DNA from 4 places in the Endozoicomonas sp. ONNA1 genome. Region 2 is predicted to be linked to each of the others. Evidence: predicted binding sites of a transcription regulator. Region 2 holds the regulator's gene; each other region holds the start of a gene.
What was found. Region 2 encodes PhoB, which activates phosphate uptake and scavenging genes when phosphate is short. Its sites were predicted from a motif close to TGTCATANNNNTGTCANA; they were not measured.
Positions count from the first base shown of each region.

Region 1: a site for PhoB is predicted at 3,339-3,356, ahead of KDK19_RS07930 (putative 2-aminoethylphosphonate ABC transporter substrate-binding protein). Genes of this name have one in related genera too.
Region 3: a site for PhoB is predicted at 2,714-2,731, ahead of KDK19_RS03250 (choice-of-anchor I family protein). Genes of this name have one in related genera too.
Region 4: a site for PhoB is predicted at 5,081-5,098, ahead of ppk1 (polyphosphate kinase 1). Genes of this name have one in related genera too.

Region 1 is NZ_JAHHPN010000348.1:15,512-23,850, reverse strand. Features, by position in the region: gene KDK19_RS07950 (YifB family Mg chelatase-like AAA ATPase) at 1-178, shown strand, start outside; gene phnW (2-aminoethylphosphonate--pyruvate transaminase) at 338-1,489, opposite strand; gene phnR (phosphonate utilization transcriptional regulator PhnR) at 1,758-2,483, shown strand; gene KDK19_RS07935 (phosphonatase-like hydrolase) at 2,583-3,251, shown strand; gene KDK19_RS07930 (putative 2-aminoethylphosphonate ABC transporter substrate-binding protein) at 3,429-4,451, shown strand; gene KDK19_RS07925 (putative 2-aminoethylphosphonate ABC transporter ATP-binding protein) at 4,542-5,600, shown strand; gene KDK19_RS07920 (putative 2-aminoethylphosphonate ABC transporter permease subunit) at 5,617-7,344, shown strand; gene KDK19_RS07915 (succinylglutamate desuccinylase/aspartoacylase family protein) at 7,433-8,339, opposite strand, start outside.
Region 2 is NZ_JAHHPN010000290.1:2,673-11,011, forward strand. Features, by position in the region: gene KDK19_RS06880 (YeaH/YhbH family protein) at 231-1,508, shown strand; gene KDK19_RS06885 (SpoVR family protein) at 1,541-3,076, shown strand; gene KDK19_RS06890 (H-NS histone family protein) at 3,552-3,974, shown strand; gene phoR (phosphate regulon sensor histidine kinase PhoR) at 4,164-5,483, opposite strand; gene phoB (phosphate regulon transcriptional regulator PhoB) at 5,525-6,214, opposite strand; gene ubiA (4-hydroxybenzoate octaprenyltransferase) at 6,537-7,424, opposite strand; gene KDK19_RS06910 (chorismate lyase) at 7,546-8,160, opposite strand.
Region 3 is NZ_JAHHPN010000138.1:3-5,129, reverse strand. Features, by position in the region: gene KDK19_RS03260 (hypothetical protein) at 1-365, shown strand, start outside; gene KDK19_RS03255 (YgiW/YdeI family stress tolerance OB fold protein) at 494-850, shown strand; gene KDK19_RS03250 (choice-of-anchor I family protein) at 950-2,662, opposite strand; gene nhaA (Na+/H+ antiporter NhaA) at 2,912-4,315, opposite strand; gene KDK19_RS03240 (hypothetical protein) at 4,710-5,096, shown strand.
Region 4 is NZ_JAHHPN010000110.1:12,381-20,719, reverse strand. Features, by position in the region: gene KDK19_RS02500 (hypothetical protein) at 1-1,525, opposite strand, end outside; gene KDK19_RS02495 (mercuric reductase) at 1,607-3,085, opposite strand; gene KDK19_RS24130 (TVP38/TMEM64 family protein) at 3,089-3,775, opposite strand; gene hemB (porphobilinogen synthase) at 3,994-4,992, shown strand; gene ppk1 (polyphosphate kinase 1) at 5,291-7,465, shown strand; gene KDK19_RS02480 (carbon-nitrogen hydrolase family protein) at 7,527-8,327, opposite strand; gene KDK19_RS02475 (hypothetical protein) at 8,324-8,339, opposite strand, start outside.

The DNA of each region.
Region 1 (8,339 bases), on a different contig from region 2:
AAAAGAACAGAATTTCATGACCCGACTTTGTGACAAATTGGGTTACTCGGCCAGAGCCGTACACCGAATATTGAGAGTGGCCAGAACTCTGGCCGATATCGATAAGGAAAAAGATATTCAACAAAAACATCTTGCTGAAGCAGTGCATTACAGAAAGCTGGATCGTGAGTCAGGTTAGCCTCCCGGTTTTAGAGCAGGTCCATCATCTTCAAGAAACTTGATGGTGTCGAGCTATGTAAAAAGTGGCCCTGAAGGTCAGTACGGCCTGATTTTCCAGGTCGTACTGCTTCAGCATTTTACCCTCTGGTTCAGAGAACTTGTTGACACCTCAGCGACATCAATGCCCCTGCCAGTACATGCTTTCTGAAACCGCTTTAATTAATTGACTGATGTCTTCTGGATAGACTTCCCCGATGTTGCCGATTCTAAAACAGTCGGCATCAGACACTTTACCGGGATAAATGACAAAACCTTTCCCTTTCAGCTGCTCATAAAAGCGGAGGAATTCATAATCGGGATGCTCTGGAGAGTAAAAAGAAGTAATAAACGGAGAGTGTAGCTTATTGTCTAACAGGCATCTGAAGCCCAGTTCATTCATACCCTGGACGAGCAAACGCTGATTGGTGGAGTAACGCTTGTGACGGGCAGCAATCCCGCCCTCTTCATTCAGCTCAGCCAGAGCTTGATGAAAAGCCCTCACGGTGTGAGTGGGAGAAGTAAAGCGCCACTTGCCATGATTTTTTTCCATGCACTGCCACTGATCATAGAGATCCAGAGACAGGGAGCGGGCCAGCCCTTTGCATTGGGATAAAAGAGTGCGACGGGCTATGACAAAGCCAAAACCGGGAACACCCTGAATACACTTGTTGGCAGAGCTGATCAGAAAATCAATGCCCAGCCCGGCAAGATCAATCGGGACACCGCCAAAACTGCTCATGGCATCCACAATCAGAATGCATTCATGTTTCTTCACCACAGGTGCTATGACTTCAATAGGATTCAACATGCCTGTTGTGGTTTCACAATGAACAATGGCGACATGGGTGATGGCTTTATCTTCAAACAGTATCTGTTCGATTTTTTCAGGTGTCGGAGGACTGATCTCGCCACAATTCAGAACGCTATGAGGAATCTTGAGATACTCGGCAATCTCGGCGATGCGGGCACCGTAAGCCCCGTTATTAATAACCAGTAGCTTGCCTTCATCAGAGATCACTGACCCGATCGTTGCTTCTACCGAAGCAGTGCCACTGCCCTGCATGAGGACGGCAGTATAATCCTCAGTACCCGAGGCCAGCTTTATCAGTTGACTGCGGATCTCTTCCACCACGCCAAGGTTGTAATCATCATCCCAGGTGCACCAGTCTCGCAGCATCGCTTCACGAACACTGGCCGAGGTAGAGAGAGGCCCGGGAGTCAGCAGAAGATAGGGGTTTTCCAGACTCTTTTCTTTCACAGTTGACACTTCTTTTGTAGGCATGGCTTTCATGAGACACCTGTAGAAACATAAACTTCAATCTTCTGGTATATACCAATTTGCATAAAATCATGACGGGGTCACTTTTTTCTGTAAATAGCCAATGGACATTCTTCACAAAAACTTCACATTCCAGTCTGAAAACCCCGGATAAAGAAGACCCAGACCTCAGTGAAACGAATATTTAATTGTCATAACAGCGATCATTTAATTGTCATAAATACGGCTTAGTATGGTATATACCAGTTGAGAATCCATTGACCCTGAGAGAACAGTATTTATGGGACAGGGAAAAAATCAGTATCAAATCATCCGTACAGCCCTGCATGAGCAGATTGAAAGTGGTGCATTGAAACCTGGAAGCAAGCTGCCCTCGGAGCGACTGCTGAGTGAAAAATTCAGCACCACCCGCATTACACTCAGAGAGTCATTGTCATCACTTGAAGCCGACGGACTGGTCTATCGCGAAGATCGCAGAGGCTGGTTTGTTTCACCAGAAAGAGTGACCTACGACCCCACAGTGAATGCTAACTTTCACACCATCGTCACACATCAGGGCAGAGTGCCTGGTACCCGGATGCTCCATGCCGATTTGGTGCCAGCCCCCACCAGAGTTCAGAAGCTGCTTCAGATTCCAGCTCTGACCCCGGTGTATCGACTGCAACGCCTTCGTTCAGTGGATGGGCGGAATGTCCTGTATGTAGAAAATTACATGAACCCTGCCTACTTCCCGGATCTGCTTCAGCACGACCTGTCCCGATCACTGTCTGATATCTATCAGGAACATTACAACCGACGTTATGCCCGTGTCAGCTTCAGGTTGTATCCTGTCGGTCTGAATGCCGAGGCTTCTTCTCATCTCAAGGTCACCACTGGCAGTTCTGGCTTACTGGTTGAGCGTACAAACTACGATCAGTCGAATCTATTGATTGACTGTGACTTCGAGTATTGGCGACAGGATGCAGTGGTTATTGCAGCCAACACCACTATAAACCCTATGGCTTGAGAGCTACAAATACCATCTGGTGTCCACGGCACGAGCAATCTATTAATGAGCGTTCATAAACTTTTAATTTCCAGATCTAACCACTGAAAAGAGGTCACAATGAGCAAAATTCAACTCGCCGTTTTTGATATGGCCGGTACCACGGTCAATGAGGACAACGTCGTTTACAAAACGGTTCATAAGAGTCTTGTCGACGCTGGCTACGACTTCACCCTGGATGAAGTCCTTGAGCACGGTGCAGGCAAAGAAAAACATCAGGCCATAAAAGATACTCTGTCGTCCAAAGGCTTCGACCACTCGGACTCGGAAAAAATCTTCCAGTCCTTTAAAAAACAACTGACACAAGCTTATGCGGAACTGGCAGTGACCTCATTCGACGGCGTGCCCGAGCTTTTGAAGGAGCTGCGGGCAAGAGGCATCAGGGTTGCACTTAATACCGGCTATAGCCATCAGGTAGCAACAGGCCTGCTGAAAAAGATGAACTGGATGCCCGGAGTCGAATTCGATGCTCTGGTTACAGCGGATGATGTTACAAACGGCAGACCTGCACCCGACATGATTGAACTGGCCATGGAGAAAACCGGCGTTCACGACAGTTCACAAGTGCTTAAAGCGGGTGATTCTGCCATTGATATTGAGGAAGGAAAAAATGCCCACTGTGGTATCACCGTTGGTGTGACCACCGGAGCCCAGAGCCGGGAGCAACTGGCAAGAGCCGCGCCAACGCTAGTGCTCGATAGCTTAACCGAGATTCTCAAACACATTTAAACGCTCGTCACCCACCTGCTATCCCCGGCTGGGTGACTCCATAGTCTCGCCTCTCCAATTAAAAATGTCACAGAGACGCAAAAGATCTGTAATATTTTAGTCACCTCCTTCTCGTAGAATTCTGTCATCCCTTCTGGTATTGACCAGAATAAAATGATTGTCTGACTGGAGAGACCCATGAAAAAGCATCTGACAGCCCTGACCCTTGCAGTCACTTCGATTTTCAGCGCCTCATCTTTTGCCGCATCTCCTGTGGAGTTGACGGTTTATACTGCTTTTGAGACTGACCTTCTGAATCGCTACAAAAAAGCCTTTGAGCAGGAAAACCCGGATGTCAGCATCAAATGGGTACGGGACTCTACCGGCATCATGACGGCTAAACTGCTGGCAGAAAAAAATAACAGCAGGGCAGACGTCGTATGGGGTCTGGCCGGTTCCAGCATGGCACTGCTGAAGGATGCAGGCGTGCTGGACACATACACGCCTAAAGGTCTGGATGAAATCAAGGCACAGCTGGTTGATCCTGAAGCCGCCAAAGCCTGGTTTGGCAATCAGGCTTACTTCAACGTGATTTGCTACAACGAAGCAGTAGCCAAAGCCAAAAATCTGCCCAAACCTCAATCCTGGCAAGACCTGCTTGATCCGGTCTATCAGGGTCAGATTGCCATGCCTAATCCGGCCTCTTCCGGTACTGGCTATATGCAGGTTTCCGCCTGGCTACAAAGCATGGGCCAAGACAAGGGCTGGGCCTATATGGATAAGCTCAACAACAACATGGCCCAATACACTCACTCAGGCTCCAAGCCCTGCGTTCAGGCTGCCATGGGTGAAGTGGCTATTGGTATTTCCATGGCCGTTCGCGGGGCCCAACTGAAAAGTCAGGGCGCACCACTGGACCTGATTCTTCCCAAAGGCGGCATTGGCTGGGATGTGGAGTCAGTTGGTTTGGTGGCAGGCACCGACCAGGCTGCAGCTGCGAAAAAACTGATCGACTGGTCTCTCAGCCAGCAGGCCAATGAACAATATGTTGAGGCTTACCCCGTTGTGGGCCACAAAGACGTCAGTAAAAAAGTGCCCAACTATCCAGATGTTGAAAGCGCCATGGTGGATATGGACTTTGGTGAAATGGCCAGTGAGCGTGAGACTGTGCTCGCTGAGTGGTCCAAGCGTTTCGACCATATGTCTGAACCCAAATCTTGATGTCTCACCGGCAATAATGCAGAAAGCGCCGTTTATTCCCCAATGGGAATAAGCGGCTTTTCAGGTTTAGAGCTTTAGGAAGTTAACGCTATGCAACCCTTTCTCACCATCGAAAGCCTGGGGAAAAGCTTTGGCGATTTTACCGCCCTCAAAGAAATTTCCCTGTCCGTAAACAAAGGTGAATTCATCTGTTTTCTCGGCCCTTCTGGCTGCGGAAAGACAACACTACTGAGAATGATTGCCGGACTGGAAGCCTGTCACCAGGGAGAGATCTGGCAGGATGGCACCCGCATAACATCACTTCCACCTGAACAAAGAGACTTTGGCATTGTCTTTCAATCCTATGCCCTGTTCCCCAACCTGAGTGTCGCAGAGAATATTGGTTTCGGTTTGAAAAACCAGGGTCAATCCAAACGAGAAGTCGAAAAGCGTGTTAACGAATGGCTAGACATTATCGGTCTGCCGGATTCCGGCCCCAAATTTCCTTCTCAGCTATCTGGCGGCCAACAACAGCGTGTAGCACTGGCCAGAGCTCTGGCACTCTCCCCGGGACTGTTACTGCTTGATGAGCCTCTCTCTGCCCTGGATGCCAAAGTCAGAATCAGATTGCGGGAAACAATCTGTAAGCTGCAAAGAAAACTGGGCATTACCACCATCATGGTGACTCATGACCAGGAAGAAGCCATGGCCATGGCTGATCGCATTGTGGTGATGAATCACGGACACATTGAACAGACAGGCACGCCTGAAGATATTTATAAACACCCGGCTTCTCGCTTCGTTGCTGAATTTGTCGGTGCCATGAACTTTCTGGAAGGTGATACCAACAGCAACAACCAGATCCTGCTGGCCAATCAGACGCTCTCTTTGCCAGTGGCTGAATCAACAGCGAGAAAAGTCATTCTTGGAATACGTCCGGAAGACCTGAGCTTTAGTGAAGGCCAGTCTGCACTGCCAGTCAGTGTCGAAAATCTGGAGTTTCAGGGTTCCTTCGTTCGTGCAGAATGCAGTCCTGTGGGCTGGGGCACTGAGCGGCTGATTAAAGTCGATGTACCTATCCACCAGCTGGCCGCTCTGGAGCTTGAACCGGGAAGCCTGAACCAATTGTCCCTGAGTGAAAAACATATCCATGTCTTCCCCGCAGTATGATGAGTCCGCTTTGACTATGAGTATCTCTACACACACCCCGGCGGACGCACACTCTCCAGCACTGAGCCGGAAATCTCTGCTGCCAGCCATCGGCAAGGATCAATGGGTTCTTGGATTGGTCATCGCAGCGGTTGTTCTATATCTGATCATTACACTGTTACTGCCACTTCTGTCGATGCTGGCAAGAAGTGTTCAGGACAGCGATGGGGCTTTTATTGGTCTGAATTACTTTGCTGAGTATCTTGGCAACCCGGCTCTCAGCCAGTCCATTGGCAATACGCTGAAAGCGGGTGCCATTGTTACGACAATAGTTGTTAGCTTGTCATTCCTGTTTGCCTACGGACTGACACGGACGCAGATGCCTCTCAAACCACTTTTCAAGGTATTGGGCATGTTACCCATACTGGCGCCCTCCTTGCTGCCTGCCATTAGTATGATTTATCTGTTTGGCAATCAGGGGGTAGCTGTAGACCTGCTATTCGGTCATTCTATTTACGGCCTGCCCGGTATTGTTATGGGTCTGGCTTTCTGGACCTTTCCCCATGCCCTGTTGATTCTTACGACCGCGCTTTCGACCTCCGACGCCAGACTCTATGAAGCAGCACGTTCCATGGGGACTTCTCCGTTCAGAACCTTCACAACAATCACTCTTCCAGCGGCCAAATTTGGTTTGATCAGCACAGTCACTGTTGTTTTCACTCTGGTCGTCACCGACTTTGGTGTCCCGAAAGTGATTGGCGGCCAATATAACGTACTGGCCACCGATATCTACAAACAGGTCGCCGGTCAGCAGAACTTTGCCATGGGTGCCGTCATCAGTGTGCTTTTGCTGATACCGGCGCTATTAGCGTTTGTCATTGATCACAGAGTTCAGAAAAAACAGAAAGAATTGTTTGGCGCTCGTTCTGTCAATTTTGAGCCTGAGCGAAACCCTGTGAAGGATGGCCTTTTTTTCCTGCTTTGCAGCCTGATCTCTCTGGCCATTCTGGCCGTGGTGGGCATGGCGATTTATGGCTCACTGGTCACTTTCTGGCCCTGGAACATGGCGCTGTCCTGGAACAATTATCACTTTGAAAAGTTCAGTGCCAATGGCTGGGAGCCCTACCTCAACTCTCTGGAAATGGCGTTCTACACAGCTATTGCCGGAACCCTGATTATTTTCATTACGGCTTACAATGTGGAAAAAAGTAAGTTGCCACCCATTCTGAAACACTTTATCCACATTATGGCCATGTTACCGATGGCAGTACCCGGTATGGTGCTGGGCCTGGGTTATATCTTCTTCTTTAACCAAGCCGGTAATCCATTGGGAATACTCTACGGAACCATGGCGATTCTGGTCATCAATACCACAGCCCACTACTTCACCGTGGGGCACCTGACGGCATTGACCGCCCTGAAGAAGTTACCCGCTGAGATCGAACAGGTAGCCGCATCGCTCAAAATTCCTCAGTACAAAGCCTTCCTTAAAGTATCCCTGCCGGTCTGCACACCTGCTCTGCTGGATATAGCGATCTACCTTTTCGTCAATGCCCTGACCACCACATCGGCTGTCGTTTTCCTATATTCCACCGATACGATGTTGGCTTCCGTTTCTGTAATGAATATGGAAGATGCCGGACAAACAGGCCCGGCCGCAGCCATGGCCGTTTTGATTTTGGCAACCGCAGCCTGCGTTAAAATAGGTCATATGACTTTGGGTAAGCTGCTATTGAACAGAACCCAGAAATGGAAACGCTCCTGAAGCAATGTCAAGTAAGCTTAAGCCCCTTCAAGTCCGGCCAGATTTCTGGTCGGCTATTTATCCCGGAACATTCATCAAGCCGCTTTGGTTACTCCAAAACCGGTGATTCAGTTTGCAACGCTTCCTGCATCATACCTATATCCTCAGCAACATCATTATCAGGTTCGGAAAAAAAAGCGATATGAAACACAGCCTCACCTTCCTGAACAAGAGGAATGTTCTGTTTACCAATAATGATGCCTGCCTGTGCGGCTTTGACCAGAGCAATGATTTCACCAAACGGGCTTCCAATAGTAGCTAACGGGGTTCCTTTATCAACTTGATCGCCCAGTTTTTTAAGTGAGTTGAAAATACCGCTGGCATTAGCTCTGACCCATGAACTTTTGTTAGCTATATAAGGTGTGAAGGATTTTACCTTGCGCCTCAATCTGACCATCCCCAGCTTAGCCAGAACATTGATAACGCCGTTAACTCCCGCACGTATACTGACTTCATCAAACCTTAAGGCTTCTCCAGCTTCATATAGCAGTATACGTGTATTATGCTCTTCAGCTGACTGCCGAAGGGACTGGTCGCGAATATTGGCATTCAATAAAACGGGTACCCCGAACGCTTTTGCCAGGCTCAGAGTTTCTGTGTCCATTAAATTGGCACGAATCTGAGGCAGATTTGAGCGATGTATAGCCCCTGTGTGAAGGTCTATACCGCATTCACAAAGGCTGACTATTTCTGTCAGGAACATGTGCGCTAACCGGCTCGCAAGTGAGCCTTTCGGGGAACCGGGAAAGCTTCTGTTTAAGTCTCGACGATCCGGGAGATACCGGCTTTGATAAAGCACCCCATAAACATTAACCATGGGCACAAGAATTAACGTACCCGCAGTCACTTTAAATGTCTTCAAATTGATGAGCCGGCGAATAATCTCAATACCGTTCAGCTCATCGCCGTGAATGGCTGCGGACACAAAGACCTTTGGACCAGGTTTTCTAGTGTGT
Region 2 (8,339 bases):
CAGAAGCTGGCTTACGGAGCCAAAATAAACAAAAAACGGTGGCAAAATGTCACCCTATTCCGATAACTAATACAGACATGAGCGAAAACAGCCATGAGCGAAGAAAGCTGTAAACAAAAAAGTCATGGAAAAACAGGTATTGGAATAACAAGGTTTTGAACAGGCCGTTCAAAACTGGCGACATAGAAATCATGAAATGTTCTGTGTCATAACAGACAGGGAGCGTGCGAATGAGCATTATTATTGATCGACGTCTGAACGGGAAAAACAAAAGTACTGTCAATCGACAGCGTTTCCTGGACAGATACCGGAAGCACATTAAAAAAGCGGTTTCTGAAGCGGTTAACAAACGCTCCATTACGGATGTGGAATCAGGCAGCCAGGTCACCATTCCCACCAAGGATCTGTCCGAACCCCGTTTTCAGCATGGTCAGGGTGGCCGCTACAAACAGGTTCATCCCGGTAATAAGGAGTTTGTTTCAGGCGACAGAATCAAACGTCCATCCGGTGGTTCTGGCCAGGGTTCAGGTCGAGGCAAAGCCGGTAACTCTGGCGAAGGTATGGATGAGTTCAGCTTCCAGATCAACCATGAAGAGTTTCTGAATCACATGTTTGACGACCTTGAGCTGCCAAACCTGGTTCGAAAGCAGCTTCAGGATGCCACTGAGTTCAAAATGAAGCACGCAGGTTACACCAGTGAAGGTTCTCCTGATCGCTTGAACATTGTTCGCTCCCTGAGATCAGCTCATGCTCGAAGAATTGCCCTGGGTGGTGGTGCCCGCAAAGAAGTAAGAGCGTTAAGGCGACAGCTTCGTGAGCTGGAAGTCAGTCCGGAGGAGACCAATACTCAATTGGTTGAAGAACTTCGTGAGAAGATTAAAGAGCTCAATGGCAAGCTGAAAAAGCTGCCCTTTATTGATGACTTTGATCTCAAGTACAACAACCTGATCAAAGTTCCCAGCCCCAGTAACAAGGCTGTGATGTTTTGTGTCATGGATGTCTCCGGCTCCATGACACAGGAAATCAAAGACATGGCCAAGCGCTTTTTCATCCTGCTCTATCTGTTCCTGCAACGTAATTACAAACAGATCGAAGTCGTCTTTATTCGGCACCACACTGCCGCAAAGGAAGTCGATGAGGATGACTTCTTTTATTCCCGGGAAACCGGCGGAACCATTGTGTCCAGTGCCCTGGAAATGACCCGCGACATTATCAATAACCGTTACAATCCGGTGGACTGGAACATTTATGTTGCTCAGGCTTCCGATGGCGATAACTGGGAAGGGGATTCCAGCGTTTGCTCCAAAATTCTGACTGAACAGATCATGTCAAAGGTTCAATATTTTTCCTACGTCGAAATCACCGACCGGGCTCACCAGAACCTGTGGCGTGAATACGAAAGCATAGCTGAACAGTTCGCCGATCAGTTTGCCATGCAGCAAATCAAAACACCGAATGACATTTATCCGGTGTTCCGTCGCCTGTTTGAGAAAAAAGAAACCGTATAAGCGATAAATCAGTCATGAGTGAGGTGACGGCCATGAGCAAGGGGAAAGCGGCTAAAGAGAAACAACCCATCTCCACGGGTTCAGAATGGACTTTTGATCTCATTCAGGAATACGACCGTGAGCTGGCACGTCTGGCTGACAAGTTCCGGCTGGACACTTACCCGAATCAGATTGAGGTCATCAGTGCCGAACAGATGATGGATGCCTACTCTTCCACAGGTATGCCATTAATGTACAGCCACTGGAGCTTTGGCAAACAGTTTCTCCATACCCAGCAGAATTATCAGCGTGGCCGCATGGGGCTGGCTTATGAAATTGTGATCAACTCCAACCCCTGCATTGCTTATCTCATGGAAGAAAACACCATGACCATGCAGGCTCTGGTTCTGGCCCATGCCAGTTATGGTCATAACTCTTTTTTCAAGAGTAACTATCTGTTCCAGACCTGGACCGATGCCGAGTCCATCATTGACTACCTGATGTTTGCCAAACGTTATGTTGCTGAGTGCGAAGAAAAATATGGCGTTGAAGCGGTTGAAGATGTTCTGGACGCTGCCCATGCTCTTATGAATCAGGGTGTGAATCGCTATAAGCGCCCAAGACCACTATCAGCAGAACAGGAAAAAGAGCGCCAGCAGGAAAGAGCAGAATACATTCAGAGAACCCTGAACGACATCTGGAGCACCATTCCAAAAGCTGAAGAGAAAGAAGAGAAAAAAGTTCAACGCTTTCCCAAAGACCCGGAAGAAAACATTCTCTACTTTCTGGAAAAAAATGCACCACTGCTGGAAACCTGGCAGCGTGAACTGCTGCGAATCGTCAGGAAAGTGTCCCAATACTATTACCCTCAACGCCAAACCCAGGTCATGAACGAAGGCTGGGCCTGCTTCTGGCACTACCATCTTCTCCATGAGCTTTATGAGGAAGGAAAAGTCACCGATGGCTTTATGCTGGAGTTCCTGCACTCTCACTCCAGCGTCGTGTACCAGCCTCCTTTTGATAGCCCACACTACAGCGGCATTAACCCCTACACACTGGGCTTTAGTATGTTCCAGGATATTCGCAGAATCTGTGAAAATCCTACCGATGAAGACAAGCACTGGTTCCCGGACATTGCCGGCAGTGACTGGCTGGAAACCGTGCACTTTGCGATGCAGAACTTCAAGGATGAAAGCTTTATTTTACAATTCCTGTCTCCCAAGGTCATGAGAGACCTCAGACTCTTCTCGATTCTCGATGACGACAGCAAATCCTATCTGGAAGTCGATGCGATTCATAACAGCACCGGATATAAAGAAGTAAGGGAGTCACTGGCTGCCCAATACAACCTTGGGAACCGAGAACCCAATATCCAGGTATTTGACGTCGACGTTCGTGGCGACCGTACCCTGACCCTGAGACATTACCAGCATCAGGGACGCCCGTTGGACAATAGCACTGAAGAATTACTCAGGCATGTACATCGTCTCTGGCAATTTGATGTCAAACTGGAGTCGGTTAACATTGATAACAAGGTCAGCAAAAGCTATCAATGTCCAGATAAGAAAGATTCCGAAAAGTCTCGCTAAAAGATATGAGAGACAAACAAGATTCTTTTTAATATTTAAAACTAATAAGAATTAAAAAGTAATCTAATCCTGCCTGTACCCTATCCATTGATAACCCATACCCCACTGTCATGGCAGTGGGATATGCACCTCCTGTTCGATGCAAAAAAAGGGGATTACGTCCATAGCCTGAGATTTAATCGATAACGATACTCTTAAAGAGCCAAATGCACAGCTAGCTATCTGGTTCTTTAAGAAATAAGCAATATCAAGTCAAAACCATTCAATTCATTAGCACGTCTGATTGACCCAAAACTGTTTATCTATTGTACAATCGCCCCTATCAACTCATAAAATGTTATTAAATCTATTTGAATAGGTCATAAAAGCACATTAAATGCTTCCATCAATTTAAAGCTTCCTGTATAAATAGGCACTTTCATCGTTGAAAATCATTAATACCCCACCGATTTGGCCTGAATTGGGAGTTCCTTGAATGAACGTTTTTGAAGAAATTCATCACCGCCTGAGCAGTAAAGCACGGATCCGCTCTCTGTTTAAAGATGTTCATGTTGAAGATCTTGAGCGTATCATCTCCAGAATGCAGGACGTACTGCAGGAGAAAGTTGAAGCCCGCAATAAAATTGACGAAGAGCGTCAAGCCAAACTGAAAAGCATTGAAGCCGTTAAGCAAATCATGGCTGAGCGTGGCATTTCAATGGATGATCTGGACCACCTGGAAGTAGCGGCTCCAAAACGTCGTCGTAATGTCCAGAGATTTACTTTTGAATACCGGACTGAAGCGGGAGACACCGTTCAGTGGGATGGCTCTACCACAGGCCGTCTGCCACGTGACTTCCAGAGTTACCTGGACCGCACCGGCAAGAAGCGTCTGGACTGCGTGGTTGAAGAAGAATAAGTCGACCGTTTTCAGGATTTCAGACTCGCCTCCAGTCCGCTGTTTCTTGAATACAGACATCATTCAATAGTCAGGGTAACAGACTCTGAGAAACAAACCATTCGAATGACGAGACCATCAGAAGATTAATCGTTTTTTGGTGGTCTGCTAAAAAGCATAAAAGGAGCTACCACTCCTCTTATGCTTTTTTCATGAGTGTTCCAGCTCAAGGCATTTTGCCGGGAAATGGCAAACAAAACGGCTGCCTTTCCCCGGATGACTGCTGATAGTGAGTTTGCCTCCATGTCTTAGCATGACGTGCTTGACGATAGCCAACCCGAGTCCTGTTCCTCCGGTACTCTGGCTACGGCTTTTATCAATCCGGTAAAAACGTTCAGTCAACCTGGGAATATGCATGGGGTCAATACCGACACCGTTATCTTTCACCATCATATGTCCGCCTTCCTTATCCTGCCACCAGCGCAAATGTATCTTGCCACCTTGCGGTGTATAGCGCACAGCATTAAAGACCAGATTCGAGAAGGCACTGCGTAACTCACTGCTACTGCCAGCCAAAAAGACATCTTCAGGACAGTCCAGTGAAATCTGATGCTGGTTTTCGCCACTGAGTGCACACCCGTCTTCAACAATGCTGTTCAGCATGGTTTTAAGATGCACCCCGTTTTCATCTGCCTGAGCTTCGGCCGACTCCAGCTTGGACAGCAACAGCAGGTCTGCCACCAGATTCTGCATTCTCAGTGACTGTTCCTGCATCCTGTTTAGCGCTTTCTCCCAAACAGGAGGCAGGCCTGAATCGGGGCCCAGACTGTCCAGCATGGTTTCAAGGTACCCGGACACAACTGTCAGCGGTGTTCTCAATTCATGAGAAACATTAGCAACAAAGTCTTTTCTCATGACCTCCAGCTGATTCAAACGCGTGACATCTCTCACGGTCATCAGACGATTGCCTTTGCCATACACCGTTATATTAAATTGCAGTTGATAATCCGGATTGACAGGAGAGGGAATCTCAAGAGCTTTTTGATAACCACCCTGCTCAAAGTAGTCAGCAAACCTTGGATCACGCAACAGGTTGGTAATCAATTGCCCTTTATCGTCAGGCGTCTTCAGACCCATCAAGCTTTCAGCAGCAGGATTCCACCATTCCAGGTTACTCTGATTATCGATCATCACAACACCGTCATTAAGCGCAGCAGTTGATTCCTGAACGCGCTCAATCACTCCGGCCAGCTTTTGCCGGGAGCGACTGTGCTGTTTCTGTAATCGATAGATACCATCAAAAATTTCACCCCAGAACCCTTTACTCTCAGGGGGTTCTTTGCTCCTGGCCTTGGGATCATTCAGCCAGACCAGTAGTTTGAAAAGTTGGCGGAAGCTCCAGACAAAATAACCTCCCATCACCACACAGAGCCCTAAAAAAGGTTCTCCAATTAGCCAGCCCAGGGAAAACCCAACAACCAAGTAAGCAACCATACGGCTCAGCAAACGGGTTTTTGAAATTGTTGTCATATTACTCCCGACCAGGGGCCTGACCAACGAGCATAGAAAGTTTACACCCTGGTTGAGAAACGATATCCGGTACCACGAACAGTTTGCACAAAAGCTTCGTAATTATCACCCAACGCTTTTCGCAAACGTCGTATGTGTACATCTACGGTTCGCTCTTCAACATAAACATTGCCACCCCAGACCTGATCCAACAACTGCCCACGGGTATAGGCGCGCTCCTGGTGCGTCAGGAAAAACTGCAGCAAACGGTACTCGGTAGGTCCTATTTCAGCAGGCGAGCCATCAATGGAGACCCTGTGGCTGACCGGGTCCAGTTCCAACCCGTTGATGACAATGGGAGACTGATTATCAAACCCACCTGTACGGCGAAGAACTGCTTTTAAACGAGCAGCCAATTCACGGGGAGAAAAAGGCTTTGTGATATAGTCATCGGCTCCGGTCTCGAGTCCCTGGATTTTGTGGTCTTCTTCACCTTTGGCCGTCAACATGACGATGGGGATTTCAGAAGTCAGCTCGTTGCGCTTTAGACGACGAGCCAGTTCTATGCCGGAGACATCGGGCAACATCCAGTCCAGCAGGATCAAATCTGGTTTGTTATCCACGATCAGAGAGTGCGCTTCTTTCGCATCAGCTGCCTCAAGACAATCATACCCTGCCATTTCCAGAGCAACAGTCACCATTTCGCGAATCGGTGCTTCGTCATCTACGATCAGAATGGTCTTTCCTGGCATTAATCTCTACCTGTTATCTGTCGATTCGATTTCGGCGGTGACTTTCTGGCATCTGTCAGCAGCAGCTCGTTGGGTCTTTACCGGAAGGGTAATGTCTTTTTGATCGCTCAGAGCTGTTTTGATCGCTCAGAGCTGCTTCTCATTACTTTGATCAACCGCACTATACACCGGACATTACACCTTTGAAATGTTACAGACAGATGACACACCCCAGACTGCCACCAGACTCTGAAAACAAAAATATTGCTTAAGAGCTCGCAGGACATGGTTTTTAGCCATTTATGCCGGTACATACCACTAGGATTTCAAACCGCATTGCATATCAAAGATAGCTCACCACAAACCCGACAAAGACAATGGCTCCAGCCCAGTGGTTGTTAAGAAATGCCTTAAAGCAGGCCTCACGCTCACGACGACGAGTTAACCATTGCTGATAAACGAAAAGGGCTGCAACAGCGATCAGTGAGAGAAAGTACAGAACGCCCAACTCCAGCTGATGGCCTACCATGGCGAGAGTTAGCAGAGTAAGCACTTGCAGGCTACCTACGATCAGGTTATCCATCTCACCAAACAGAATAGCAGTGGACTTGATGCCTACTTTCAGATCATCGTCTCGATCCACCATGGCGTATTGAGTATCGTAAGCCACCGTCCAGAAAAGATTGGCCAGAAACATCAGCCAGACGATGTTTCCCAGGGCTCCGCTCTGAGCCGCAAAAGCCATGGGTATCGACCAACCAAAAGCAGCCCCCAGAACCACCTGAGGCAGATGAGTATGTCTTTTTGCGAAAGGGTAAGCCGATGCCAGCAATAGCCCGGCAAAAGAAAGCTGGATGGTAAGAGCATTCGTAAAGAGGACGAGAATAAAAGCCAGAAGCACCATGCCGACAAAATACATCAGTGCTTCTTTTTCCTGAATTTTACCCGTCACCAGTGGTCGATTACGTGTTCGTTCAACATGACCGTCCACTTTCCTGTCAGCAAAGTCGTTAATGACACAACCCGCACTGCGCATCAAAACAACGCCGATCGAAAAAATCACCAGATTCGCCAGACTCGGCACACCTTCTGCTGCAACCCAGAGCGCCCAAAGTGTAGGCCAGAGCAACAGATAAATACCAATGGGCCGATTGAGCCTGGCCAGCTGTAAAAAGTCTTTTAAACGGGGGAATCGCTGCAGAACCACTTCGGTCCCTGCTGATACCACCATGGGTTTCCTGAAATGCATCATAGTGTTTGGCTGTTTATCGGTACTTTTCTTGTCATCGCTGAGGTTTCTGCCGCTCACGGCCTTGAATTATATCGCCAGTTTATCAGGTTAGGGCCGATTCTCACTCCTCTGTCTTTTCAGGCAGATCTGGCAAAAAGATTTCACAAACAGAAATAGACTTTTCGTGCAAATAAAATAACGACCGTCTTCCCCAGGCTGTTTCATCTGAGTATTTTTCCACCAGATGAGGATTAAACTGTCGTGCCGGCAGTTCCGCTACCTCAAATGGCCCCCGTCGCATACCAGGATGGTTAAATAAAAACTCCCCCAGAGGTTTATTGCCCAGTTGCAGCAGTCCCCTGTTAGTGCCAATAAGACTGCTGTGAGGCAATACACTTCGCGCAAACACCCTGGGTCTGCCACCACAAATCAACAGAACTTCCCTGATAGAAGCCATTTTGCTGCAGTGTCTGCTGTTGAATGATCCTGCCATCTCATCAGGAGTGGGCGTTACCTTTGACTGCTCATAGTGATTGAGAAACTTCAGCTCCGAATAGGTCGGCATAAAGGTTCCTTGACGAATAACCTGAACACTGAAGTCGCCATTGTACGCCTGCTTCAGACGCTGCGTCAGGGAGCCTCTGTCCAGCAACCAGTCTCTCCAGGGCTCTGGAATCTGCTGTTTCAGATAATGTCTTGGCTTCCAGGGCAAGCCTGAAAAATCAATAAAAGGCACCCTCACTCCTGCTTCAAAACCTAATTCTCAAGAACTGCACAGACGCCTCTCAGACTGAGGGCAGCTCATCCTGAACCATGAAAAGCAATGACAGGATAGTCACTTCACGGTTAAACACAGGCTGCTATTATTGGCTAAATTTATGGAATTGAGAATGACTTTAAGTTGAAAAGCACAAC
Region 3 (5,127 bases), on a different contig from region 2:
CGACCCTGCTTCGTCTTCTTGCGATTCTTTCATCTCATCTGCTTAGCAATCATTCCTGGGCATCGGAACCCGAGCTCTGGTATCAGAAGGTCTGGTGCGAAGGTAAAGGTGGCGAAGTTGAAGTCAGGCTGGATGATGGGAGACGTGTTGATTGCATGACTGAAAGTCATGCCATTGAAATGGATTTTGCCAACAAATGGCCTGAAGCCATCGGCCAGTCCCTGGCCTATGGAATGCTGACCAGAAAACAGGCGGGAATTGTGTTGATTCTGAGAAAACCATCCGACCATGAATACTGGGATCGCTTACAGCAGGTTTTGGAGCACTATCAACTTCCGGTTACGACTTGGAAACTCGGTCCCTGAAACCGCCGTTTTTTCTTTTATGAAAAAAGTTTAATGATTCACTCATCTTCCGGTTACCTGCCTTCGATTATGCTACGCCCATCTTTTAAACAGATACCTATATCGATAGAAAACCGGAGACTCAAACCATGAATCCAACACTGTCTGCTTTCCTTGCTGCTTCAACGATTGCTCTGACCACTGGCAACGCAATGGCTGAATACACCGGCCCCAATAGCACACCCACCATCAATGATATTGCCACCATCATCGAAAACCCGGTTGATGACTCCCGGGTAGAACTGACCGGTTACCTGACCAATAAAATCGACGATGAGACCTACACCTTTTCAGATGGTAAAGACAGCATTCAGGTAGAGATTGAGTCCAGAGACATGCCTGACGTGCAGATTAATGAAAAGACCAAAGTTAACATTCTGGGTGAAGTCGAAAGCGGTGCTTTTGAAACCACCGAAATTGAGGTCGAAAAAATTTCTGTCATTTAAACAGACCTTCCGTTTGAAAAAGGGTTGCCAGAAATCCTACGGCAACCCTCAGTCCGTTTAAAACAAAGCCAAAAATAGTCGACTGAAAGGAACATCTAATCAATCGATCTGGTAAACCAGCGTAGAACCAGAGACTTCATGACCGATAATCAATAAAGGCTTTCCAGTTGGACTTTCAGAAGCCTCGACAAACTTCATCCCTTCGGGAGACACATCGCCTGCTTTTTCTGGCTCTTTGTCAGTATCAACAGAAAAGTCACGGTTGTAGACATAGCGGACAAACTCAGCTTCTGCTGGATCAGTCACGTCGTACATCAGGACACCACCGGTTCGCTCCAGGCCAATAAACGCATATTGACGTCCATCAATCTCACCCACGGCCAGTGCCTCTGGCTCAGGGCCTTTATCATCACTGCGGTTATCGCCTTTGGTTTCCTCGTCATTATTGTTGAAATGTTTACCCAGTACGGCTGCTGTCACTTCTTCAAAGTCACTACCCGAGTCATAAACCAGCTCACCCGCTTCGTTCCAGATAGAAAATGAGCGAGCGCCATAGGAGTAAAGTTCTTCAAACTGGCCATCGTTATCCGTATCACCCAGTGTGTTGGTAATTTTCAGGCGAGCAAGCTTTTTCTTATCTTTGGCTGCCTCAGCATTAGGATGCTCCCGGGCGACCTCAACCTTCTTGGTACGAACCTCTTCTGTGAACCCCAGGCAACCGTCTTCGTTATCGTATTTCAAACCACCTGAAGCCAGGCACTGATCTTCAGAAGCAGTTGTGTACCAATAATCTCTGGCATCACCTTCGTTGGCTGTCACAACATAGGTTTTACCTTCGACCGAATAGGTAGCAATGGTATCTGGCTGATACATACCGTAGACACCGCTCCATTTCTGAAGATTCACACCACCATCTTTATTGCTGGCATCCATCGCAAATTGGCCATAATCCTTATAGCCAAGGGGAACAATAGAATCAATTCGCGCATTGGCAATATCAACGAGTGCCAGGGCATTGTTTTCCTGCAGAGAAACGTAAGCAGTTCCGGAATCAGCAGAAACGGCTATGTACTCAGGCTCAAGGTCCTGAGCCACAGAGGCATCACGACCAAAAACCCTGACATCTTTCGGCAATTCACTGTTTCTGGAGTAGCCTTTGTTGAAAGCAGTGAAAGTAGCATGACGTGGTTCTTCCAGTTTGCCTTCAGAAGTCACCTTGACAACGCTGACCGAACCTTCCGGGTCATCTTTGTAATCTGATGAAGGTTCACCTTCGTTTGCTGTCAGCAGGTATTTTCCATCCGGTGTAAAGGTCACCATATCAGGCAGCGCCCCTACCAATTTATAATCACTGAATACGGCACCACCTTCGGTATCGAGCTTATAAACAATGACAACGCCTTTCTTTTGTTTGTCGCTATTTTCAACAGCAACAGCCAAAAGATCGCCATGAACAGAAACGCTGTTAGCGGTGCCCAGCTTCATGCCATCAATACTGGACTCAAGATTGATCTTGCCAATTTTGAGAATATTGGAATCCATGGTCGGATTAGCAAGTGGCTGCCCCTTGAGGGATTTGCCACTGAGAATATCTATGGTTTTATCAAGGGCGTTGACAACATAGATAGACTGACTGGCTTTATGCCAGGCCACAATCTCTGCGGCACCTTTATGGTAACTGCCAGAAGCATATCGACCGATCGGCTCCATGGTGGGATGGGAAACTTCAGCATTTTCCTGAACCATTGAACAGCCAGCCAAAATAAAGGGAGCTGCCAGAGTGATAGCGTTGCGAGTAAGTTTCAGTTCCATTGAGGTTCCTGATTTTATTCAATTTGATCAGGGCTTTTTATAACGGTTGCAAATGACTGTTTAATGACAACTATGACATAGAGACAAAGTTGTCTCGCACCAACACTCTGAGGCTGCGCCAAAAGTGCGGCATTCTCTGTTTTGACAGCCTCCTCGACATGAGAACGAGAATGAGCAGAAAAGCTAACCAAAATCACAAACCCGGAGCAAGCTCCGGGTTATTAATATTCAGAGATGAATAATCTGAGCTTAAGCCTGCTCAACAGTATTCTTTTCAACGGCCTTGGGAGAAGCTTTAGTCAAACAGATAAAGCCAGCAATACCGGCTATCAGGGACGCAATCAGAACCCCTGCTTTGGCCAGTACTAAATCATTGGGGCTGCCAGCAAATGCCAGTTCTGATATGAAGATCGACATGGTGAAACCGATTCCGCCCAGAAAGGCAACGCCCACAATATGCAGGAAGTTACATTCATGAGGCAAGTCACCCCATCCCAGCTTCCAGCCTATCCAGGTGGCACCTGCAATACCAATTAACTTACCTAACACCAGACCCAGAGTGACACCCAAGGTGACGTTATTGAAAATCTCGGTATCCCCGGAAAAAACATCAAAGGGAATACCGGCATTGGCCAGGGCAAAAATGGGAATGACGATATAAGTCACCGGTAAGTGCAGGCTGGTTTCGATTCTCTGCAGTGGAGCTTCTGCCAGGCGAGTACCATTTCCAAGCGCCCGGACGTAAGCACGCATTTTTTCATTACGCAAAACGTCCTCACCAGGACGGTAACTACCATCAAATCGCCGAATCAGATTTTTTATCTGGTCACTGAATGCAACAGGATCGTATTTGGGTTTAGCCGGAATGGCAAAAGCGGTAATAACGCCAGCCAATGTCGCATGAATACCGGCTTCGTACAGCTGCAACCAGAGGCCACCACCCACCAGGAGATAAGGCAGTGGATTACGAATACCAAAAGCATTCATCACCCACAAAAAGGCAGTGAATCCAGCAGCCCACAGCAAAGCCACCTGATTGATTTCGTTGGTGTAGAAAACAGCAATGATCGCAATAGCTCCCAGGTCATCCACAATGGCCAAAGCCACGAGGAAGGTAATCAGACTTTTAGGAACACGGCCACCCAGAAGTGCACAGGTACCAACAGCAAAGGCAATATCCGTTGCCATCGGAATGCCCCAACCGTCTGCGGCAACACCTGTCGGGTTGATGCTGGCATAGATCAGTGCGGGCACTACCATACCCCCAATCGCAGCCATGATAGGCAATACGGCATGTTTGAGGTCGGAAAGCTCACCGACAAGAAACTCACGTTTGAGTTCGAGACCGACGTGGAAAAAGAAAAAAGCCATCAGACCATCATTGACCCAATGGTGAATAGACATCTTCAGGCCGCCTTCACCGATAGAAATACCGGCATAGGTTTTCAGAATCTGTTCATAGAGGGGAGACAGATTACTGTTCGCGATCACCAAAGCGATGACAGCGCAGATCATCAGAAGGATGCCGCTGGTCGTTTGACGATGGATAAATTCTTCAAAAGGCGTGAGGATACGGTCAAATGCCGCCTCCCAGCGAGCGTTATAAACCCTGCCTTTCCGACCAATAAATTTTGTAAAATTATTTCCCGCCACAGCAACTCCTCAAGAGCATCAAGCTTGACACCGTAGACTACATCATGCGTTTGTTGATGTCTCTTAAATGTTCAGCGAGTCTTTCAGTTGCCTTTAGTCAGTTATCTATCGGAGGTTATACCCCCATGAACCTGCTTACGAACTTCCGCTTCAAGACTTTGGAGTAAAAGGCTGGACATCCATCAATAGACGGCTCTCGTCTTTGTGCCGTCTTTTGTTGGTACAAAGCGGCTGCAAACAAAGGGGAATTCTTTTGTGGAAGTGTTAGGGTCAGGGATCCTTCGTAAGGCCAGCCCGCGATTTTTCACTAAAGGCGATACCTTTTTGTTATATTTCTCAAAATAAATGCTACCTTGACTTGACACAATTTGATACAAGATGAAGGCAGTTTACGATGAAAGAGTTAAGAATATCGCTTTTTCTTTACTTGATAACATCCGTATCAGTGGTAAATGCAAACCCTGAAATAATTCAAGCAGCTGAGAAATTTATACTTTTGAGTAACCAATTAGCGTTAAAAGTTATGCCTCCAGGAAGTCAAAGCCATGAAATATTTAGATCTATTAGTTTTAGCACTGGTTTGAATATAATGATTGACGATATCAGGGTACTTCTTTCTGAATTACAACACAGAACTACCAGAAAAGATTTAAGCGTAAAATCTTTGTTTGTTATGAATATGCCTAAATTGGTATTTCCTGTTTTTCCAACAACTTTTTACGAGTCTACTGCCGATTTTAGTTTGCAACAATTACGAGCATTGACATCCTCCCACAGCTAAAGCAGTGGGATTCCTCCAGCGAGACGGCTAT
Region 4 (8,339 bases), on a different contig from region 2:
CGACCATACTATCGCCAAACATAATATGTTCAATAAACCCCCTATTGAAAAGTTTAAATTTCTCCGGATCTCTCATGGCTCCCAACATGCAAGCACTGAGACCGGACCTGAGCCTGACTTGTTCCTCAACATTCAGACCTGAGGCCACAATATCAGCCAACACCTGTCGATAGTCATTGGGTTTGTGCAAAGTTTCCATGGCCTTTTCCAGCGCCTGTGCAGTCATTGCTTTTTGAGGCGTAATCCCCTTAAGAAAAGCCCTCATCTGGGTCTTACCAGACTTCAAAGGAGGCAGCTCTGATGGACTGAAACTGGCCCTGTCGGATGGTGTTCTGGAAACCTCTTGCTTCTGCCCCTCAATTATTGGCTCTTTTATCGGCTTTTCAACTTTTGATGCTTCGTTTTTCTTTAGCAGCTCTTTTGGACTTTGCGTTTTCTCAGACAGTCCGGTTTTCTTTCGGGCAGCCTTTTTTGCTGCTTTCTCCTGTTGCCTGAGAATTCTATCGTCTTCTTTTTGCTGTTTCTTGTATGCTTTTTCAGATTGTCGAGCCAATTTCACTGTTTGCTTTAACGAAGCCACTTCGATTTCCAGCTGTTTGACTTCGGTTTCAGCGTCTGAAATATGATGCTTGATCGCGTCTTTCACTGGCGCTGTATCAATGCCATGCTTCATCTGCTTTTCATCGGCTTTAGCCAGTAACTTCTTACCGTGAGCCGCGAGAGCCTTAGCTTTCTTCTGAGCCCTTTGCAAAGACTTGAGTTCTTCTCCCAATCTTTTGCTGGAATGATCCTTAGCTGCCACCACTTTACTGCGGATTTTTGGTACCGACCTACCCAGAGACAATAAGTCTTTTTGCAATCGGTCAAGCGCCTGATGCGCTTTCTTATCAGCCTTTGCAGCCCTCTTTTGTTCTGCTTTCAGATCTTTTTGGGCACGCTCCAGATCCTTCACGTCCTGCTTTCGTGAACTCACCAAATCGTCAGAATCCCGGGCCGCGCAAAATGCGTCGTTTTCAGCCTTGGTCATTCTCTTACCGCCCAGTCCCAATTCCAGCAAGTTCTCTTCCAGTACGCCCTGCTTGGCCAGACTGTGCGCCTCGGACTGAAGATTCCTGGCTTCTTTCAACGATGTATTAGCGTCTTTCAAAGCTACTTTCAGGGCATCTTCGCTGCTTCTGTCAACCTTGGGTCTCGTTTTGGAGCGCTCCTGAGAAATCTTTTTTTGAACATTATTGGTTTTGGCAGCAAGCCGATCTTCGCGGGAAGCTTGTATAGGCAACTTCTTCTCCACATCGCCGGGTAAAACCGCCTGAATATTAAATTCCGGCAGGCTTCTGCCGGAGAGTCTTGAAGGCTCAAGGCTGCCATCATTCAGACTGACTCTCAGATCAACAGCGATGATAGAGTCACAATTGAGACGGCCCGGATTTCCAGCTTCTTGCCGTATGACAGGCGCTGAATCTGTTCCTGAAATTTTGGGGAGGGCTGGTGATATCCCTGCCTGTGAAATGTTGGATTGAGGCATCTGGCACCTGAATGTCTTGTCATAAGGCCTCAGGGAAGAGACCCTTTATTGTTAATCTAGTACAGTCAGGAGCTGATTCGTTTAGCACCTCATCCAGTCGTGATACTTTTTGACCCAGTTCAACAAACCCTCCGGCGCATGAGCACGTTTCCATTCACCTGCAGCATATTTGTTGGCTTCGCTGAGCGTTGGATAAATGTGAATAGTGCCAAGAATCTTGTTCATTCCCATATTGTGTTTCATGGCTGTGATGTATTCGGTGATCAGTTCACCGGCATGATAACCCACAATAGTGCATCCCAGAATCTTGTCACTGCCGGGCTTGGTCAGAACCTTGATAAAGCCTCTGTCTTCCTCGTCGGCAATAGCCCTGTCCAGATCATCAATACCGTAGCGGGTGACTTCAAAAGGAACCCCCTGTTCCCTGGCTTCTGTTTCATTAAGGCCCACTCTGGCCACTTCCGGGTCAGTAAAGGTGCACCAGGGCATCACTGAATAATCGACTTTGAACTTCTTGAAGCGCCCGAACAGAGCGTTGACAGAAGCATACCAGGCTTGATGGGCCGCAGCATGGGTGAACTGGTAAGGCCCGGCCACATCACCACAGGCGTAGATATTCGGGAACCGTGTTTGCAAATATTCGTTCACCGCTATCGTTCCACGTTCTGTGGTTTCTATCCCGAGTGCTTCCAGTCCCAGACTGGCGGTATTGGCTTTGCGACCTGTGGCAAAAAGGACGGCATCGAAATCGATTTCAACAGTCTGACCTTCATGCTCAGCCAACAGCCACTGTCTATTGCCTTCCCTGTGAAAGGATCGGGTTTCGTGATTCAGCCGCAAATTAACCCCATCTTCACGGAACTGGGACATCACCTCCACAGAAACATCCGGATCTTCCCGGTGCAACAGGCGGGGACCATGATCCAGCTGTGTCACATTGACACCCAGCCGAGTGAAAGCCTGAGTCAATTCACAACCGATCGGCCCACCACCGATGACCAGCAGTTTTTGTGGTTTTTCACGAATCTCCCAGACGGTATCCGATGTGTAATGGGTAATCTGATCAACACCGGGCAAAGACGGTACAAAAGGTCTGCCACCACTGGCAATAATGATATTTCGGCTGGAAATCGGCCGACCGTCCACCTCGATCTCCCAGGGACTGGTCAGCCTGGCTGTCCCCGTTACACAGCTTACACCCAGATCGGTGTAACGTTCGACAGAGTCATGAGGCTCAACCTGCCTGATGACCGATTGCACCCGTTCCATAACGGCATTGAAATTTACATCAGCCTGCACATTCTCCAGACCAAACTCATTAGCCCTCTTCATGTAGTGGGCCATCCTGGCTGATCGAATCAAAGCCTTGCTGGGAACGCAGCCGGTATTGAGACAGTCGCCACCCATTCTATGCTTTTCAATTAAAGTGACTTTGGCTTTTACGGCAGCAGCAATGTAGCTGCTTACCAATCCGGCAGAACCCGCACCTATCACGGTCAGGTTATTATCGAACTTAAGGGGTTTTCTGAAACCCTTGTAAACACCGGAATAATTAAACATGACTTAATCCCCCTTCTTTTTTTCGCTCACGGAAGGTTTTTTGATCAGGCTAATAGCTTTGCGTGCTAACCAGGGGAAAGTCCCCAGCAGCACAAAGGAGCCGATAAGCCCCGGCGTTAAAATACCACTGACAGACAATTCCTGAACCTGCCCAAGCTGAGCACCGGCATTCACATAGACAGCGGTTCCCGCCAGCATGCCAAGCTGACTGACCCAGTAGAACGTTCGGGTTTTCATGGGCGTCAGCCCCATGACCAGGTTAATCACAAAGAATGGGACTGCCGGAATCAATCTTAAGGTCAGAAGATAAAACAGGCCATCTTTCTCAATACCTTTGTTGACGGTTTCCAGATGATGACCAAATTTGTTCTGAACCCATTCCCTAAGCAGTGTTCTGGAAATAAGGAAAGCGAGCGTGGCCCCTATAGTGCTGGCAAAAGAGATCACTATCAGGCCTGTCGTCAACCCGAAAATAGCCCCACCGACCAGGGTAAGGATAACAGCGCCCGGCAGGGAAAGTGCCGTTACAACCAGATAAATAGCAAAGAACACGACAATGGTGAGGGCAGGGCTATCGCTATAGAGCGATTGGAAATTATCACGAGTCAGGTATTGCTGTACATCAAGTGTAAAAAAGGCAGTAATGGCTGCCACAACAGCCACCAGCAAAATTATTTTAGTTTTATTCATACAAGGGTTCTTCGCCTGTTGTCTCCGGAACGGATTTTCAACATTCTGTCGGAAAAGCGCGTAGCGCATCTTTTTCGTATAATGCCTGTCAGACTATACGTTAGCCACACCCTTAAGGTTTCAAACGTTATGAGCGGGGTATTCGGCTTTATCCCTCATAACGATCAGGGTTAACAGGCGAAAGAATCACTTTTAATCATCTTCTTCAGAGTATCAGTATGATCCAGCGACCCTTCCCAGCCAGCCGTCCCAGACGGATGCGCTTTGACGATTTTTCCCGCCGTCTGATGCGGGAGAACCATCTTACCCCGAACGATCTGATCTATCCCTTATTCATTCTGGAAGGCTCTAATCACCGGGAAGCCATTCCTTCCATGCCGGGCATAGAGCGGATGACGGTCGATGAGCTGATTCGCGAAGGTGAAGAGCTTCTGGAACTGGGTATTCCGGCCATTGCTCTGTTTCCGGTCACACCGGCTGAGAAGAAGTCTGATGATGCGGCCGAAGCCTGGAATCCGGAAGGTCTGGTGCAGCGCGCCGTTCGTGAGTTAAAACAAAAACTGCCTGAGCTGGGCATTATTACTGATGTGGCTTTGGACCCATACACCAGTCATGGACTGGATGGCCTGATTGATGAAACAGGTTATGTCGTTAACGACCCAACCGTCAATGTACTGGTTAAACAAGCGCTGTCTCATGCCGAGGCCGGGGCCGATATAGTCGCTCCCTCCGACATGATGGACGGCAGAATTTCAGCCATTCGCACCCGACTCGAAGAAACCGGTCATCTGAACACCCGGATTCTCGCTTACTCAGCCAAATACGCTTCCAGCTACTACGGCCCATTTCGGGATGCTGTGGGCTCTGCAGGCAATCTGGGCAAGAGCAACAAGAACAGCTTCCAGATGGATGTAGCCAACATTGATGAGGCTCTGCACGAGATCGCAGCTGATCTCAATGAAGGTGCAGATATGATCATGGTTAAGCCCGGTATGCCTTACCTGGATGTTGTCAGAAGAGCCAAGGATGAGTTCAAGGCACCCACCTTTGTTTACCAGGTCAGTGGCGAGTATGCCATGCATCAGGCTGCGATTGCCAACGGTTGGCTGGACCGAAATGCCATCATGACGGAGTCTTTGCTCTGCTTCAAACGAGCCGGAGCCGATGCCATTCTTACTTACTACGCTAAAGAAGCGGCCCGGCTGATCAGACAATAACAGTGCGGCCGTTATTTAAGGGAACTTAAAGTGCCAGATACGATCTAATAAAAAACGTTTGCTAGCTGGCAGCCCTGTCGAGTCAAAGCGTCATAGGGCTGTCATTTTTCTTTGCTAAATACATCGCGTCTGACTGAACTCGAGGCAGGCTGTCTACAAGGCTGTGCCCAAAGATAATGTCTTAATACTCAACTCAGTCATCAAAACGTCGTACAATTGCGTTAAAACAATAAGCCACCGTCAGTCCGGCTTGTACATGAATTCGTATACTGCCACTAAAGATGTCGCAAGAGGTCCCATGGATAATTCACAAGACCGGGAACTCCCCGAACTCAATGCCAACGCAAAAGAGAGTCTCGAGCCTGTTGCCCAGACGCCTCGTATTACAGACCTTAGTAGCCCGGACTATTACATCAACAGGGAGCTGAGCCATTTGCAGTTCAACCGTCGTGTGCTTGAACAGGCATTGAACGACGACCACCCCTTGATTGAACGCCTCCGGTTCCTGCTGATTTATAGCTCGAACATGGATGAATTTTTTGAAATCCGTGTTGCTGGCCTGATGCAACAGGTAGAGTTTGCCCGCGAGCAAGTGGATTTGGATGGCCTGCGCCCCCAAGCGGTTCTGAAAGAGATCAGCCTTCAGGCCAAGGAAAATGTTCAGCTGCAATATGAAATTCTGAACGACAAACTACTGCCTCGTCTGGCCAAGCAGGGCATTCGATTTATTCGGCGTAACCAGTTGAACGACAAGCAGAAGGCCTGGATCAAGCGCTTCTTCTACAACGAAGTCATGCCCATCATCAGCCCTATTGGACTGGACCCGGCTCATCCCTTCCCGAGACTGACCAACAAACTGCTCTGCTTTATTGTCGCAATGGAAGGCAAAGACGCTTTTGGTCGTGAAACAGGTATGGCTATTATTCCTGCGCCAAGATCTTTACCCAGGGTCGTAGAACTGCCTGAAGAGGTCTGTGACAAGGGTGGCAGGAATTATGTATTTTTGTCGTCTATCATCCATTTGCACATGCAGGATCTGTTCCCGGGTATGACCATCAAAGGTTGTTACCAGTTCCGGCTGACCCGAAACAGTGATCTGGACCTTGAAGATGAAGTGGAAGATCTGGCCAAGGCCCTGCAGGGTGAATTACTCTCCCGCCGCTACGGTGAGGCAGTGCGCCTTGAAGTTGTGGATAACTGCCCACAGCCGCTGGTTGATTTCCTACTGAAAGAATTTGGCCTGACGGAAGATGAACTCTACCGCGTCAATGGTCCGGTCAACCTGACCCGCATGATGTCAGTATGCAACGAAACGTCACCAGAGTTTGATCACCTGACCTTCCCCAGCTTTACACCCAGCTACCCGAAGGTACTGCAAGCCCGAAGCTCCCGTTCTGTTAATATGCTGGATGCTATTCGTAAGTCCGATATTCTATTGCATCATCCCTTCGAATCCTTCACTCCGGTTGTGGATATGCTGCGCCAGGCAGCCACTGATCCGAATGTTCTGGCAATACGTCAGACGTTGTACCGCACCGGAGCACGCTCCGAAATGGTCGATGCTCTGGTAGAAGCGGCCAGGAAAGGTAAAGAAGTCACGGTTATCGTGGAAATTCGAGCCCGTTTTGACGAAGAAGAAAACCTTGCACTGGCAAGAAGACTTCAGGAAGCTGGGGCGGTTGTTGTTTACGGAGTGGTTGCCTATAAAACCCACGCCAAACTGATTCTGATTGTTCGTCGGGAAGGCAAAAAGATCCAGCGGTACGCACACCTGGGCACCGGTAACTACCATGCGGGAAACGCACGACTCTACACCGACTACAGCCTGCTCACCTGCGACAAGGATATGACTAACGATGTTCGCAAGATTTTTCAGCAGCTGACAGGTATGGGCAAGGCTGTGCGTGTGCGCAAACTTTTTCATGCGCCCTTCACGCTCAAGAAAAGCCTGATTGAACTGATCAATCAGGAAGCTGTTAATGCCAGAGAAGGCAAAGCGGCCCGTGTGATCATCAAGGTAAACTCACTGACCGAAAGCCAAATGATCAAGGCTCTCTACCGGGCTTCTCAGGCTGGGGTAGAAATTCATCTGATCATACGTGGCATCTGCTGTCTGAGACCCGGCATTCAAGGACTGTCTGAAAATATTCAGGTGCGTTCTATTGTGGGCCGTTTTCTTGAGCACACCCGCATTTTCTACTTTGAGAACGATGGAAATTCCAGAGTGTACTGCTCCAGTGCCGATGGTATGGTTCGTAATCTGGATATGCGTGTTGAAACTTGCTTCCCCATTGAAGAACCGAAGCTGGCAGCACGAGTGAAGAAAGAGCTGGAACTTTACCTGTCAGACAATACCCGCAGCTGGCAGTTGCAGAGTGATGGTCAATATCTTCAGAACAAACCATCAAGGGGCCAACGTCGCAGAAATGCCCAGAGAAGGTTGCTGGAAACACTGGCAAACTACACTCACTGATTCACAGACAGGGATCCGGGACAAGGTGGGTTTTGTCCTGAATCCATCAATCAACACGCTTTCATAACACTCGATGTTCAAAGCAAGGCATTTGCTTCCTGATCTCCTGCAGTGCTTTTATATTCAGTTCAGTGGTCAAAACACAGGGAGTATTATCGGCTTCTGCCAAGACTTCACCCCAGGGTGAAATAATCATGCTATGTCCCCAGGTTTCTCTCTTATTGGGATGAGTCCCCCCCTGGTTAGCCGCCAGGACATAACAATGGTTCTCGATGGCACGAGCCCTTAATAATGGCTCCCAGTGGGCCTGTCCTGTCACCCTGGTAAATGCTGAAGGTACGGTAATGATTTCTGACTCCCTGACTCTCAGTTCTCGATAAAGCTCTGGAAAACGAACGTCGTAGCAGATAGTCAGGCCTGTTCTGGCAAATTCCATATCCACTACATTCAAATCATTGCCCGGCGAATAGTCATCGGATTCCCTGTAACGACGAGTGCCGTCCGATACATCGGCATTAAACAGATGAATCTTGTCGTAGCGAGTGATTTCATGACCCTGGGGGTCATAAACAAAGCAGGACGCCCTGCTATTCTCTCCTTCATTGACGACACAGGGAATAGAACCACCTACCAGCCAAGCCCCATATTGACGGGCAATGCGGGACATCCAGTTTCTGACCACACTGGTATTATTGCCCAAAGCGGGAATATCCCCCCCCAACTGGGCAAAACATTCAGGCAGCACAAGGATGTTAGCTGATGACTCCATTCCTGAAAGAAGATCTTCTGCCTGCTTTAGATTGGCTTGAACATCAGGTCCGGAACACATTTGGACCACAGCAGCGGTAACTGCTTTACTCATAGGCTTTCCCCT